Regions from separate parts of the Nocardioides sp. AE5 genome, predicted to be linked through region 2. Evidence: riboswitches for the same ligand, from Rfam matches in the RefSeq annotation. Region 2 holds a riboswitch; the other holds the start of a gene.
What was found. Region 2 has a riboswitch for cobalamin ahead of Q9R27_RS09575 (CbtB-domain containing protein). Riboswitches for the same ligand answer to the same signal wherever they lie in the genome.
Positions count from the first base shown of each region.

Region 1: it holds a riboswitch for cobalamin, as region 2 does, so the genes downstream of both, Q9R27_RS16320 (ribonucleoside-diphosphate reductase subunit alpha) here and Q9R27_RS09575 (CbtB-domain containing protein) in region 2, are expected to answer to the same signal.

Region 1 covers NZ_JAUZVI010000013.1:574-8,459, reverse strand. The annotation lists gene Q9R27_RS16345 (DUF6928 family protein) at 1-128, shown strand, start outside; gene Q9R27_RS16340 (FUSC family protein) at 171-1,208, opposite strand; gene Q9R27_RS16335 (antibiotic biosynthesis monooxygenase) at 1,236-1,541, opposite strand; gene Q9R27_RS16330 (nicotinamide-nucleotide amidohydrolase family protein) at 1,572-2,054, shown strand; gene Q9R27_RS16325 (methyltransferase domain-containing protein) at 2,076-3,224, shown strand; cobalamin riboswitch at 3,276-3,498, shown strand; gene Q9R27_RS16320 (ribonucleoside-diphosphate reductase subunit alpha) at 3,624-6,176, shown strand; gene Q9R27_RS16315 (ribonucleotide-diphosphate reductase subunit beta) at 6,200-7,171, shown strand; gene Q9R27_RS16310 (hypothetical protein) at 7,184-7,609, shown strand; gene Q9R27_RS16305 (ZIP family metal transporter) at 7,600-7,886, shown strand, end outside.
Region 2 covers NZ_JAUZVI010000005.1:126,410-134,295, reverse strand. The annotation lists gene Q9R27_RS09595 (cobyric acid synthase) at 1-1,109, shown strand, start outside; gene Q9R27_RS09590 (cobalt-precorrin-6A reductase) at 1,106-1,873, shown strand; gene Q9R27_RS09585 (cobalamin biosynthesis protein) at 1,848-2,804, opposite strand; gene Q9R27_RS09580 (CbtA family protein) at 2,807-3,415, opposite strand; gene Q9R27_RS09575 (CbtB-domain containing protein) at 3,568-3,780, opposite strand; cobalamin riboswitch at 3,814-3,951, opposite strand; gene Q9R27_RS09570 (cobyrinate a,c-diamide synthase) at 3,968-6,427, opposite strand; gene cobO (cob(I)yrinic acid a,c-diamide adenosyltransferase) at 6,421-7,035, opposite strand; gene Q9R27_RS09560 (magnesium chelatase subunit D family protein) at 7,035-7,886, opposite strand, start outside.

The DNA.
Region 1 (7,886 bases), on a different contig from region 2:
TCCACCCGCTGGAGATGGCCGAAGCCGCCGTTCAGGAGTTCCTCGGAACGCAGTTCGAGGCAAGCCCGACGCCGCAGACCGTGGCCCCGGAGAGCATCGTCCTCGATCGTTTCGCGCGCTCGGCCTGACCGCGATGCCGCTTGGAGACGACCCGGCGTAGCATCGCCGTTCTAGTTGCGCGCCCCGAGGGAGACCCGGATCCGCCGCAGGTCCTCCATCAATGATCCGATCAGGATCCAGTTCATGCCCGAGGGGGCCTTGAACATCAGGGGTGCCGTCAGGGCAGGCGCGGTCTCGGCAAACTCCATGTAGCGAGCGCCCAGCGCCAGGCGCAACTCACGGCGGGTGTCGTGCGCGGCCCGGCGCAGTTCCTCCGAGATCCCCTGCACCGCCGGCTCGGTGCTCACGTCATCGTCGTACTGCTCGACGTACGCCCGGGTCATCCCGAGCACCTGGGTGACGATCGGGCGCAGGTTCTCCGCACTCTCCCGCATCGCGGCGAGGTCCTCGCGGTGGTGGCGCCCACGCGGGTTCAGCGCCAGCGAATCCTCGGCCTCATCCAGCGCTTCGTTGGCGGCGTCGCGCAGTTCGTAGAGACGGCGCGCAGCCACCATCAACTCCCGGAGCTCACGCAACGTGTGCTTGGCGGTGAGCGCACCCGCCAACCGTTCCAGTGACGCGGCGATCTCCTCCCCCAGCGCGTCCATCGCCCGCCGCGCCGGATCCAGGGCCACCGGCGGCACCAGCACCAGGTGTACGACGATCCCGATCGCCGCCCCGAGGAACGTCTCCAGCACCCGATAGCTCGCATAACCCGGCGTACTGGCACCCATCGACAAGACCAGCAGCGCGCTGATCGCGACCTGGTTGGCCGAGCCGACCGTCATCCGCAACGCCCATGCCAGCGCCAGGGCGGCAGCGACGGCCAGGATCACCACCCATGACTCCTCGCCGAGTGCCAGGCCCAGCGCCGCAGCGAGCATCACCCCGGCAATGACGCCGACACTGCGCTCGATCCCCTTCGTCAGAGACTGGTTGAGGCTCGGCTGGACCACGAGCATGGCGGCAATCGCGGCGAAGACGGGAGGCGGTCCGTCCGGGACCAGCCATCCCGCGACCACCCAGGCCAGGATCGTGGCCACGGCCGTCTTCACCATCTGCAGCAGCGCGGGACGCTCGGTCGCGCGGAAGGCGGAGGTGTATCGCATGCGACCAGCCTAGGCGCGCTGGCCCGCTCAGCCCGGCTGCTCCGGGCCGACGACCACGAAATGCTCGACCACCGGGAAGGGCTCATAGAAGTGGTGCAACAACGCACGCCATTCGTCGTACGCCGCGGAGCCGCGGAAACCTTCGGTGTGGTCGGCCAGGGTCTCCCACTCGACCAGGAGCAGGTAACGGTTCGGGGTCTCCACGCAGCGCCGCAGCGCCACCGAGCGGCATCCCTTCATGCCGGTGATGATCCGGCGGGCCTCAGCGAAGGCGCGCTCGAATTCGTCTTCCCGGCCCGGCACGACGGGCAGGAGCGCATGTTCCAGGATCATGGCCCCATCCTGCCGGGTAGCCTCGACCGCGTGAGCACCCTGGATGATCGGCTGGCCCGCGCGCTGCTCAACGCCTCCGCAACGGTCGCCACGGCGGAGTCGTGCACCGCGGGGATGGTCGCGTCGCGGTTGGCGGACCGGCCCGGGTCGTCGGCGTACCTCGTCGGCGGTTTCGTCACCTATGCCAATGAGGCGAAGACGAGCCAGGTCGGGGTGAGCGCTGACCTTCTCGCGCGGGTGGGTGCGGTGAGTGAGGAGGTCGCGCGTGCGATGGCGGCCGGGGCGCGCGCACGCCTAGACACGACGTACGGCGTCTCCACGACCGGTGTGGCCGGTCCGGGAGGCGGCACACCAGAGAAGCCCGTCGGCCTGGTCCACATCGCCGTGGCGAGCGCCTCCACCACGTGGCACCGGCGACTGGAGTTGCCCGGCGACCGCGACGCCGTACGCCGTGGGGCCACCGAGCAGGCGCTGGAGTTGCTGCTCGAGGCCGTCACCGCTGGTACCGCCTGAGGCTTCGACTACCGTGGCCCGGTGCAATGTGGCCACTTCGAGGCGGGCAGGTGCCGCTCGTGCGCCCTGATGGGGACGCCGTACGACGCGCAACTGGCCGAGAAGCAGCGACAGGTGGCAGCGACCTTGCCGACCGGTCTTGCCTGGCTGCCACCCGTGGCGAGCCGTGAGTCCGGCTTCCGCAACAAGGCGAAACTGGTCGCCGCCGGCACCCGCGGCGCACCGGTGCTCGGCATCCTGGACCGCGACCAGCACGGGATCGACCTGACCAACTGTGGCCTCTACGAGCCCGGCCTCGCGGAGGCCGTGCGCACCATGCCGCGACTCGTCGCCGAGCTCGGCCTGACGCCGTACGACGTGCCGCGACGCACCGGGGAGCTCAAGCACGTCCTGCTCACCCATTCCCCCGACGACGAGCTGATGCTCCGCTTCGTGCTCCGCTCCCCCGGGCAACTGCGGCGGATCCGCGACGGGCTCGCGCTGCTGCGCGAGGAGCTGTCCGGCCTGCGCGTCGTCAGCGCCAACCTGCAGCCCGAGCACAAGGCGATCATCGAGGGCGACGAGGAGCACGTGCTCACTCCGGAAGATTCCCTGCCGATGCGGGTCAACGACGTGACCCTGCACCTGCGCACCCGCAGCTTCTTCCAGACCAACACGGCCGTCGCCGCGGCGCTCTATGCGCAGGCGCGTGCGTGGATCGCCGATCTCCGGCCGAGCGAGGTGTGGGACCTCTACTGCGGCGTGGGCGGCTTCGCGCTGCATGCGCTGGGCCACGGTGCCGACCGCGTGGTCGGTGTGGAGTCATCGGCCGAGGCCGTGGCCAGCGCCAGGCTCAGTGGCGCAGCGCTTGCCCGGGGCCACCACGAGTGGCACGCCGGCGATGCGACCCGGATGCTCGACGACCCGGTGCTGACCGGGCGCAGCGGTCCCGACCTGGTCGTGGTGAACCCACCGCGGCGCGGCATCGGGGCGGCCTTGTGCGCACGGTTGGACGAGCACGGACCGCGCCATGTCCTCTACTCTAGTTGCAACGTGACCACGCTCGCCGCGGATCTTGCGGCCATGCCACGGCTGCGCCCGATCGCGGCGCGGCTCTTCGACATGTTCCCGCAGACCGGCCACCACGAGGTCATGGTGCTCCTCGAACGGGATCCCCCGGCGCAGGCCTGAAATCCGGTCCACCACAAGATGTGGGTAGTTACATCGATGGAATTCATGTATATAGTGGCGACCGCAGCTGGTCCGGCTCCTCAGCCAGAGGAGTCGTCGCAAGAGGGAATCCGGTGAGAGACCGGAACTGCCCCGCAGCGGTGAGTGGGAACGAACTCCGTCAACAGCACTGGGCGAACAGCCTGGGAAGCGACGGACAGTAGGAATCTCGACAGCACGAACGCCGAGAGAACGCCCGCGAGTCCGAAGACCTGCCAGTGCCCCGTCATCGACGACGGGGGTCCGCGACCTCGAGGGAAGGTCAGGGGATCGACAGCGGCGCGTTGGCGTCGGCGCCCCCTCCTCTCCTCGCACGACGCGGGCAGCGTCATCACACGAGGATTCACGAGGGGTGAACCGATGACGATCAAGGTCATCAAGCGAGACGGATCCAGGGTCGACTACGACGGCTACGAGATCGCGCGTTCCATCGAGGAGGCCGCTGCCGGCCTCGACGACCAGGTCGCCAGGGCGACCCAGCTCCGCTCGGAGCTGGAGATCACGCTCTTCGACGGCATCACCAGCGAGCAACTCGACCAGGCCGTCGTCCAGGTCGCGCTGCAGAACGTCAAGGACGACCCGGCCTACGACACCATCGCGTCGCGGCTGCTGGTGAAGAGCTTCTACAAGGCGATCTTCGGCGAGGGCGTGACCCGCGACGAGGTCTACGCCTTCCACGCCGAGGCGTTCGTCGCCTTCATCGTCCGCGGCGTCGAACTCGGCCTGCTCGACACGCGCCTGCGCGACCTCTTCGACCTGGAGCGGCTCGGCGCCGCACTGGACCCCGGGCGCGACGACCTGCTGCGCTACATCGGTGTGCAGACCATGCGCACCCGCTACATGATCAACTCCCCCGACGGCCGCCCGATGGAGATGCCGCAGTTCTTCTGGATGCGGGTCGCGATGGGGCTGGCCTTGAACGAGGAGGACCCGAACGCGGCAGCGCTGCGCTTCTACGACAAGATGTCGCGCCTGGAGTACCTCGCCGCAGGCTCCACCCTGGTCAACGCCGGTACGTCGTACAGCCAGCTCTCCAACTGCTTCGTGATGCAGATGGAGGACGAGATCGAGCACATCGCCAAGTCGGTGCGCGACGTGATGTGGCTGACCAAGGGCACCGGCGGCATCGGCCTCTCGGTCACCAAGCTGCGCGCCGAGGGTTCACCAATCAAGTCCAACAACACCACCTCGACCGGGCCGATCCCGTTCATGCACACCATCGATTCGACGCTGCGCGCGGTCAGCCGCGGCGGCAAGAAGTTCGGCGCGCTCTGCTTCTACATGGAGAACTGGCACCTGGACTTCCCGGCCTTCCTGGACCTGCGGCAGAACTCCGGTGACCCCTACCGGCGTACCCGGACCGCCAACACCGCGGTGTGGATCTCGGACGAATTCATGAAGCGGGTCGACGCCGACCAGCCGTGGTACCTCTTCGACCCGGCCGAAGTGCCCGACCTGGTCGAACTCACCGGCGCTGCCTTCTCCCAGCGGTACGCCGAGTACGCCGCGCAGGCCGAGGCAGGCCAGCTGCGGCACAAGAAGATCGGCGCCCGGGAGCAGTTCAAGGCGATCCTCACCTCGCTGCAGTCCACCTCGCACCCGTGGTTGACGTGGAAGGACACGATCAACACCCGGGCGTTGAACCACAACACCGGGACCATCCACCTGTCCAACCTGTGCACCGAGATCTGCCTGCCGCAGGACCGGGACAACGTCTCGGTCTGCAACCTGGCCTCGATCAACCTCTCCACCCATGTCACCGGCCGCCGGCAGGGTGCCCGCATCGACTGGGACCGGCTGGCCGCGTCCGCCCGGCTCGCAGTGCGCCAGCTCGACAACCTGATCGACATCACCATCTCCTCGGTCCCTGAATCCGAGCGCTCCAACGAGCTGAACCGGGCACTGGGGCTGGGGGTGATGGGCTTCACCGACATCGTGGAGCGCTTCGGCTACTCCTACGCAACGCCCGAGGCCTACGACCTGATCGACCAGGTCATGGAGTTCGTCTCGTGGCACGCCATCGATGCCTCGGCCGACCTGGCCCGCGAGCGGGGCGCCTATCCCAACTTCGAGGGATCGCGGTGGAGCCAGGGCATGGTGCCGATCGACTCCCTGGACCTGCTCGAGGCGGACCGGGGCACCCCGGTCGAGGTGGACCGGACCACCCGGCTGGACTGGGACGCACTGCGCACCAAGGTGGCCGGTGGGATCCGCAACTCGACGCTGCTGGCGATCGCGCCCACCGCCTCGATCGGCCTCGTCGCCGGCACCACGCCCGGTCTCGACCCGCAGTTCAGCCAGATGTTCAGCCGGTCCACCAGCGCGGGCAAGTTCCTGGAGCTCAACCGCAACCTGGTCGACGACCTCAAGGCGCTGGGCCTGTGGGACACCGTGCGCGAGGACCTGCTCCGCCACCAGGGCGACCTGTCCAAGGTGGCCGACGAGCACGACATCCCCGCCGAACTGGTGGAGATCTACCGCACCTCGTTCCAGCTGGACGGGCGCGCCTTCCTCCAGGTCGCCGCACGTGCCCAGAAGTGGATCGACCAGGCGATCAGCCGCAACATCTACCTGGCAGATCGCAGCGTGAACAACATGGTCGACCTGTACGCCGATGCGTGGCGGATGGGCGTGAAGACCACCTATTACCTGCACATGATGCCGCGGCACACCGCGGAGCAGAGCACGGTCAAGGTGAACAAGGCCGCAGCGTTGGGTTCCGGTGGGGCTCGCCGCGGCTTCGGTGCGGCGAAGCCCGCTGCCCGTGGTTTCGGTGCCGCCCAGCCGGCTGCGGTCAAGGAGGCCCCGGCACCCGTCGTACCGCCGGAAGGTGCCACCGAGCTCGACGTGGTCGGGGACGTGCAATGTCCCATCGACCCGCAGGAGCGACTGCAGTGCGAGTCGTGCCAGTGAGCGCCGTGGGAACCCGCCAGGGGATCCTGGGCACTGGCATCGAGGAGGGCCTGCTGCTCAAGCCGGTCACCTATCCGTGGGCGATGGAGCTCTACGACCAGGCGGTGGCGAACACCTGGTTCCCCAACGAGGTGCAGCTCGGTGAGGACCTCGCCGACTTCGAGCGGATGAGCGCCGAGGAACGCCAGGCGCTCACCTTCCTGATGAGCTACTTCAACCCCAATGAGCTCCTGGTCAACAAGGCGCTCGCGTTCGGGGTCTATCCCTACGTCAACGCGGCTGAGTGCCACCTCTACCTGGCCAAGCAGATGTGGGAGGAGGCCAACCACTGCATGAGCTTCGAGTACGTCCTGGAGACGTTCCCGATCGACCGTGAGGCGGCGTACGACTCGCACGTGACGGTGCCCTCGATGGTGGCCAAGGAGGAGTTCCAGGTCCGGTTCATCAAGCGGATGACCGAGCAGACCCTCGACATCACCACCACCGAGGGCAAGCAGGACTTCGTCCGCAACCTGATCGCCTACAACGTGATCCTGGAAGGCATCTGGTTCTATTCCGGCTTCATGGTGGCGCTGAGCTTCCGGCAACGGAACCTGCTGCGCAACTTCGGATCGCTGATCGAGTGGATCGTGCGCGACGAGAGCCTGCACCTGAAGTTCGGGATGAACCTGGTGCTCACCGTGCTGGAGGAGAACCCGGACGTCGCCACCGAGGAGTTCGCTGCCGAGATCCGAAAGATGATCCTGGATGCGGTGGAGATGGAGGAGGCCTACAACCGGGACCTGCTGCCCAGCGGCATCCTTGGGCTGAACGCGGACTACATCAATCAGTACGTCCGTTACCTGGCCGACCGGCGGCTGGAGGAGCTCGGGTTCGAGGCGCACTATGGCGACCAGAACCCGGCCAAGTGGATGGCCACTGCCAACGACACGTTGCAGTTGGTCAACTTCTTCGAGTCGATCAACACCTCCTACGAGGTCAACGCCAAGCAGTAGGGAGGAGGGCAGATGTCCTGCGTCAGCTTCCTCAGTCCGCAGCAACGGGCGGCCCTGGCTGCCTCGAGCGCGGACGGCGCACCGCTCTCCTCCTTCGCCTCTCCCCCGGTGACCCCGGGGAAGCTGGCCCGGATCCGGGCGCTGTCCTCCTCGGACAGTGCCCGGATCCGGGAGAGCGCGGCGTTGTCGTATCACGCACCGGCTGATGTGCTCACCGCGCTGGCCACGGACCCGGAGCCGATGGTGCGTCGTGGCGTGGCCCGCAACCACGCCACTCCCCCGGCGGTCCTGGCCGCGCTCGCCCGGGATGCGGACCCGACTGTCCGGGCCTGGGTGGCCGCCCATCCTGCGGTGCCAACCACCGTGATGGATTCCTTGACCGGGGATGAGGATCCAATGGTCTCCGCGGTGCTCGCATGGAGCGCCGGATGGACGTGACGCTGGCCCTGGCGCTCACCGCATTCGCTGGGGCGGCCACGGCGCTCGGCGGACTGGCAGCAGTGCACTGGTGGGTCCGCAGCGACACGGAGCTGGCCGCGGCGCTGGGCTTCGCGGCCGGGGCGATGTTGTTGGTCTCGGTCGTCGAGATCATCCCCAAGGGCGCCAGTGGACTGGCGGGCGGACTCGGAGCACAGAGCGCCTGGGTCGTCACGCTGGCGCTGGTGGCCGCGGGCGCGGCAGTGACCGGCCTCCTTGCCCACCGGCTGGCACGTCA
Region 2 (7,886 bases):
ACGTGGTCGTCGCCGAGGGCGCCGGCAGCCCCACCGAGATCAACCTGCGTGCCAGCGACTACGTCAACATGGGGCTGGCCCGGCACGCCTCGATCCCGACCGTGGTGGTCGGCGACATCGACCGCGGTGGCGTCTTCGCCGCCATGCACGGCACCGTCGCGCTGCTGGAGGCCGCCGACCAGGCGCTGATCGCCGGGTTCGTGGTCAACAAGTTCCGCGGCGACGCGACCCTCCTTGCCCCCGGTCTCACCGAACTGGAGCACCTCACCGGGCGCCGGGTGTACGGCGTACTCCCGTGGGACCCGGGCCTGTGGCTCGACTCCGAGGACGCCCTGGACCTCGAGGGCCGTCGTACGCCGGGTGGCAGCGCAGCGATGAAGGTCGCCGTGGTCCGGCTGCCCCGGATTTCCAACTTCACCGACGTGGACGCGCTCGGCATCGAACCGGACCTGGACGTGGTCTTCGTCGCCGACCCGCGCGCCCTGGCCGACGCCGACCTGGTCGTGCTGCCCGGCACCCGCGCCACCCTCTCCGACCTGGCCTGGCTCCGCGCCCGCGGGCTGGACCGGGCAATCACCGACCATGCCGCCGCCGGGCGTCCGGTGCTCGGCATCTGCGGGGGCTTCCAGATGCTCGGCCGCCGGATCAGCGACCCCGACGGCGTCGAGGGCACCCCGGGCGCTGCCGTCGAGGGGCTCGGGCTGCTCGACGTCACCACCACCTTCGCGGCCGAGAAGGTGCTCCGGCTGCCGACCGGATCCGCGCTGGGCGCCATGACCAGCGGCTACGAGATCCACCATGGCCGGATCACCCGCGGCTCCGGCGAGGAGTTCCTCGGCGGCGCCCGATCGGGGGCCGTCTTCGGCACCATGTGGCACGGGTCGCTGGAGGTCGACGCCTTCCGGCAGGCAATCCTGGCGCAGGCCGCGTCGGCCGCGGGCCGGGAACGGCAGCCGTCGGGCGTCAGCTTCGCCGAGCGCAGGGAGGCCCGGCTCGACCTGCTCGGCGACCTCGTCGAGGCGCACCTGGACGTGGACGCCCTGCTCGCCCTGGCTGGGAACGGCGCACCGGGTGACCTGCGCGCACTGGAGCCGGGGGCGTCGCGATGAGGGTGCTGCTTCTGGGGGGCACTGCGGATGCCCGTGCCCTGGCGGAACTGCTGCAGGGCGAGGGCATCGACTTCCTCTCCACCTTGGCCGGCCGGGTTGCCCGGCCCCGGCTGCCGGTGGGCGAGGTGCGGATCGGCGGCTTCGGTGGCGTGCCCGGGCTGCAGGAATTCTTGGCCGAGGAGGGGATCGACGCCGTGGTCGATGCCACCCACCCGTTCGCTGCCGGGATGAGCCGCAACGCCGTCGAAGCCTGCGCGGCCGCACAGGTCCCGCTGCTCCGGCTGGAGCGCCCCGGCTGGGGGGCGGCGCCCGGAGCCGACGCCTGGCACTGGGTCGAGGACCACGACGAGGCAGCAACGGTCGCCGCAGGCCTGGGCAGTCGCCCCTTCCTGACCGTGGGGCGCCAGTCGCTGGACCGGTTCACCGGGCCGCTGGCCACGGCGTACGCACTGGTGCGGGTGGTGGATGCGCCCGACGTCGAACTCCCGGACACTTGGACCCTGCTGCCCTCGCGGGGGCCCTACACCTTGGACTCCGAACGGGCGCTGCTGCGCGACCACGGCGCCGACGTGCTGGTCACCAAGGACTCCGGCGGCACTTGGACGTGGCCCAAGATGGCCGCCGCCGACGAACTCGGGGTCCCGATCGTGGTGGTACGTCGCGCCTCGGCGTCGGCAGACGTGTCCAGCGTCGCCGAGCCCGGCGAGGTGCTGCCCTGGCTCAATCAGTTCAGCCAGCTCAGCCGGCTCGCCGGCGGGCAGTGAGGGCCAGCAGGGCTGCCACCGCGACGGACCCTCCGGCCACCCGCGCCGCGAGGGTCGTGGCCCGGTCGATGTCGTCGGCGACCGGTGGCCGCCCGGTGCCGAGCGTGTGCCGGTCCTCGATGCGGTCGCCATAGCGGTTCACCCCACCGAGCTGGACGCCCAGGGCGCCGGCGAACGAGGCCTCCACCGGACCGGCATTGGGGCTCGGATGGTGCCGCGCATCGCTGCGCCACGCGGCCATGGCGGCGCGGGGGGAGCCGGCCACTGTCGGGGCGAGTCCGGCCGCGAGCAGCGCGGCGAGCCGGGCCCCGGCCAGGTTGAGTACGTCGTCCAGCCGGGCCGATGCCCACCCGAACTGCTCATGGCGCGCGGTGCGGTGGCCGACCATCGCGTCGAGGGTGTTGGCCGCGCGATAGCCGACCAGGCCCGGGATCCCGAAGGCCGCACCGAGGACCAGTGGAGCCGTCACCGCGTCGGAGGTGTTCTCCGCAACCGACTCGATGCTGGCGCGTGCGACGCCCGACTCGTCGAGCTGGGAGGTGTCCCGCCCGACCAGGTGGGTGAGGCGTTGCCGGGCGCCCGGCAGGTCCCCGGCAGCCAGGAACCCGTGCACCGCTGTGGCCTCCCGGCCCAGCGACGTACCACCGAGCACCGCCCAGGTCGCCGCTGCAGTCGCCGCGGTGTGCAGCACAGGACGGTCCCGCACCGCCCGCTCGAGGATCAGGCCGAGCGCAGCGGTGCCGCCGACCAGGGTCACGGTGAAGGCGACGCCGCGACCGCGCGTGTCGGCGTACGTGCGGCGCTCCAGGGCACCTGCCACCTGGCCGAACCCGGCAACCGGGTGGAACCGCGCCGGATCGCCGAGACAGCGATCGGCCGCGTGCCCCAGGACGATGCCCAAGGCACGCGACACGGATCGCTGGTTGACCATGCTCAGAGTGAAGCAGCCAGCTCGCGCCGCTCCGCCTCGGCCACCGCCGCGGTGTCCAGCCGGCCGACCAGGCCGACCAGGACCACGCCGATCACGCCCCACATGGTGGCCAGCGTGAAGAGGGAGGAGAGGCGGAACCCCCACAGGGTGTCGGCCGGGAAGTCGCCGAGCTCGTTGACCGTCGGCATCGCCAGCGCGGCGGCCACCATCACCAGCAGGTAGGCGCCGGCGCTGATCACGACCGTGGCATAGGTGCTCAGCGTGGTGAGGAGCTGCCTGGCCAGGGCGGTCGCGGCCACGGCCGCGACCAGGGAGATCAGCAGGAAGACGAAGAAGTCGGCCGTCCGCTCGCCGATGGTGTCGCCGGAACCGACCGCGGGCGGCGCGGCCGGATACTTGAACCACGGCACCAGGGCCAGGCTGGTGAAGCCGATCGCGCTGACCAGGGCAGTGGTCGCCGCCGGGCGGAGGCGACCGATCCGGCCGACCACGGCCGCGGAGACCAGGGCGACCAGGCCGCCGAGGGCAGTGCTGATCACCAGGGTGCCGGTGAGCAGGCCGGCGACGAAGCCGGCCAGCAGGCCGCGGACCAGGAAATTGCGTGCAGTCATGGGTGTGTCCGTTCGGTGGGGCCGCACGAGGCGGCGGGGACCTGCCGGCCTCCACGAAGGGGCGACATGCAGGAACCAGAGGGGTCCGGTTCGGCGCTGGTCAGGGCGACCAGGGCACCGGCCGGTGGGTGCAGGGTGCTGGGATCAGCCGATCAGTGGCACGGGTAGCCGAGCAGGTGCCGGGCGTCGTGGACCCACTCGTGGATCGCGGTGCCGCTGATGATCGAGGTGGCGCCCTGGTCGGTGCTGACGAAGAAGATCGCGATCAGCGCGACGAGACCGAAGAGGATCGCGAACGGGGCGATCTGGCGCAGCGGGATCGAGGGAACCTCGACCTCGGGGGTGGCAACGGTGGCCTGTGACATGTGTCCTCCTGAAGGGATGATGCGTCCCTGTAGTGATGGGGATGACGGACCCTCGGGTCTGACTCCACCGCCTGCCTGACTGCTCAGGAGCGATGTCACAGTAGCGCGACTGTGCCGGAATCCCACCGGCTTCCTCGTGCCCGTCAGAGGGAGACTAGCGGTCCTTCCGGGGCGAGGGACAGTTGTCTCACCGGATCGCGCTGGCCAGCGCGGCGAGCAACCTCCGGGTCGCCTCGGGGGAGCGGACGGCGATCCGCACCCACTCCGGCCCCAGGCCCGGGAACGTGTCGGCACGGCGTACGGCGAACCCCTCGGCACGCAACCGCTCCCGGACGCCCTCGCCGGGCCGGGCCAGCACGAACGGAGCTGCACTCGCGACATGGTCGATGCCCAGTTCGGCCAGCCCGTCGGTGAGCACCCGGCGGCGTACGACGACCTGCTCGGCCCGGCGGGCTGCTTCGGCATCCGCCTCGGCGCTGGTGCAGGCCACCATGGCCGCTGCCGCCGTGGTGGCCACTGCCCAGGGCACCTGTCCGTCCCGGAGGGCGGTGATCACCTCGGGCTCGGCCAGGACGTAGCCGGCCCGCACCCCGGGGATCGCCCACAGCTTGGTGAGGCTGCGGACCACGACCAGGCCCGGCACCGGGGCACCGGCCAGCGACTCGCGCTGTCCGCCGACCCCGTCCATGAACGCCTCGTCCACGACCACCAGGCGGCCGGGGCGGACCAGGGCGCGGATCGTGGCGGCGCGGTGGAGCACCCCGGTCGGGTTGGTCGGGTTGCCGACGACGACCAGGTCGGCCTCCTCGGGCACGGTGCCGGGATCGAGCGCGAAGTCATCCTCGGCACGGCACAGGACGTGGCGCGGCGTGTGGCCGGCATTGGCCAGGGCGACATCGGGTTCGGTGAACTGGGGGTGGACCACCACCGGGTGGCGCCAGTCGCGGAGCCGGGCGATCAGGGTGAACGCCTCGGCGGCGCCGGCGGTGGCGAGCACGTCCGCGGTGGCGCGGCCGTGGTGGCGGGCCAGTGCTGCCTCGGCCGCGGTGGCGTCGGGATAGTGGTGGGTCTCGGTGAGGCTGGCGTGCAGCGCATCGCTGAGCCAGTCGGGTCGTTGCCCCTCGAAGACGTTGACCGCGAAGTCGACCAGCCCCTCGCCGGCCTCGACGTCGCCGTGGTGGCGCAGGGGGTCGGTCGCGTCGAACGCAGGCAGGTCGCCGGTTGATGTGTCGGTTGCCGTCACCTGGTGACTGTGGACGACACCGTCATCACGCAGCGGACCGTGCTCCCGTGCCGCGTCGGCGAATCGTTGCGCCAACTGGGAGTGCCCGGCCCAGTGCACGTGCAGGTAGGAGGCATGCAGCGATGGCCCGGCGAAGCCGACCTCGACCCCGTCGGCGCCCCAGGCCGCCACCTCGCCGCGACCGGGGGAGACCGTGGTGCGGTGGAACTCGTGGGTGTTCACCACCTCGCCCGGCCTGGTCAGCAGGGTCTCGGTGGCCGAGGAGACGGACCGGTAGGAGAGGGTCAGCCGTGGACTCATCCGGGCCGAGGTGGGCAGCACCCCGGCCATCGGGGCGCCGTCGATGTCACGGCACAGGTAGAGCAGGCCGGCACACTCCGCGACCGTCGGTACGCCGTCCAGAACGGCGGTGCGGATGGCGTGGCGCAGCGGGGCGTTGGCGCTCAATCCGGCAGCATGCACCTCGGGGAACCCGCCCCCCAGGTAGATGCCGCTGGTGCCGGGCGGCAGGCCCGCATCGTGCAGCGGGTCGAAGGTGACCACGTCGCAGCCTGCGGCACGGAGCAACTCCTCGGTCTCGGCATAGCGGAAGGTGAAGGCGCGGCCGCCGGCCATCGCGATCACCGGGACAGGCCCGGGCGTGGCCTGTGCCGGGGAGGGCAGTGCGTACGCCGGGTCCCACGGTTCCGCGTCCAGTGCAGGGGCCTGCCGGGCCAGGGCCAGCACCTGGTCCAGGTCGATCCGTTCCGCGACCCGTTCGGCCAGCCGGTCCAGGGAGGCGGCTGCCTCGTCGCGCTCCTGGGCGGGGACCAGGCCGAGGTGCCGCGACGGGGCCACGATGCCGTCGTCGCGGTGCAGCACACCCAGCACGGGCAGCTTGATCGCACGGCGTACCTCGTCGGCATGCCGCTGTGAGCCGGCCTTGTTCAGGATCACCCCGACGATGTCGACGGAGTCGTCGAAGTCGGCCATTCCCTGCACCACCGCCCCGATCGAGCGGGAGGCGTGCGAGATGTCCACGACCAGGACCACCGGGGTCCGGGTCACCCGCGCCACGTGGGCGGTGGAGGCGAAGCCGTCGCCGCCGATCTGGCCGTCGTGGAGGCCCATCACCCCCTCGACCACCGCCAGGTCTGCACCGCGCGCACCGTGCAGCAGCAGGGGTGCCAGCAGGTCCTCGCCGACCAGATGGGGGTCCAGGTTGCGACCGGGGCGACCGGTGGCCAGGGCGTGGTAGCCGGGGTCGATGTAGTCCGGCCCCACCTTGTGGCCGCTGACCGCCAGTCCGGTGCGGGCCAGCGCCGCCATCAGGCCGGTGGCGATGGTGGTCTTGCCGTGCCCGGAGGCGGGCGCGGCAACCACCAGTCGCGGCAGCGTGGTCACGGATGCACCACGCCCTACCATTCGATGCCCCGCTGGCCCTTCTGGCCGCGATCCATCTGGTGCTTGATCTTGGTCATCTCGGTGACCAGGTCGGCGGCATCGATCAGCTTCGGGTCGGCCCGGCGGCCGGTGACCATCACGAACTGGCGTCCGGGCCGGTTCACGAAGGTCTCCACCACGTCGTCGATGTCGACCCAGCCCCACTGGATCGGATAGGTGAACTCGTCGAGGACGTAGAGGTCGTGCCGCTCCTCTGCGATCCGTTGCTTCACCTCGGCCCAACCCTCGGCAGCGTCGCGGGCATGGTCCTCGGTGCTGCCCTCCTTGCGCTTCCACGACCAGCCGGCGCCCATCTTGTGCCACTCCACGGGACCGCCCTCACCGGTCTCCTCGTGCAGTTGGCCGAGCCGCTCGAAGACGGTCTGCTCGCCGATCCGCCACTTGGCCGACTTCACGAACTGGAAGATGCCGATGTTCCAGCCCTGGTTCCAGGCACGCATCGCCATCCCGAAGGCGGCCGTCGACTTGCCCTTCCCGTCGCCGGTGTTGACCATCAGCAGCGGTTGATTGCGGCGCTGGGCCGTGGTCAGTCCGTCGTCGGGGACGTTCTCGGGGACTCCCTTGGGCATCAGGCTGCTCCTTCCGTACGGCGGCCGGTGCCCTCCGGGCCGCGACCGAGCGATCCGTGGACGGCGCCGGTCAGGGCCGAGGCGCTGACGTCGCCGAGGGCGACGTACTCGGCACGGAGTTCGTCGGCCAGGTTCCTGGCCAGCCCCATCCGGAAGCGGCCGGTCTCGCAGTCGATCACCAGCGCCGCGGTGCCCTGGGCGGCGAGGTGGGCGGCGACCTGCCGCGACCGGGCCACGGCATCGGGGCCGTACGTCGCCCTGCCGTCGGTGACCACCACCAGCAGCGGCCGCCGTCGCGGATCACGGATCCGCTCCAGTCGCAGCGCCTCGCTCGCGGTGAGCAGCCCCTCGGCCAGCGGGGTCCGTCCGCCGGCCGGGAGGTCGTCGAGGCGCGCGGCGGCGATCTCCACCGAGCCGGTCGGTGGCAGGGCGAGGTCTGCGGAGTCCCCGCGGAAGGTGACCAGGCCGACCTTGTCGCGGCGCTGGTAGGCATCGAGCAGCAGGGAGAGGATCGCGGTCTTCACCTGTTCCATCCGCTTGCGGGCTGCCATCGATCCAGAGGCGTCGACGCAGAAGAGGATCAGGTTGGATTCGTGGCCCTCCTTGGTGGCCACCCGCAGGTCGGTGCCGCGGAACGCCAGGGGCCCTGCACTGCGACCGCGGAGCGCCTGGTGGGGTGCGGCGGCCCGGATGGTCTCGATCAGGTGGATCGAGCCCCCCTGGCCGGCGAGCGGGCTCCGTGCGCCGATCCGCCGCCCGGACTCGGTGATCGCCCGGCTGCGTCGCCCGGCCTCGCCGCTGCCGGTGCCGGAGACGGTGAAGAGCCGGGGGCGGTAGGGCTGGTCGGCGCG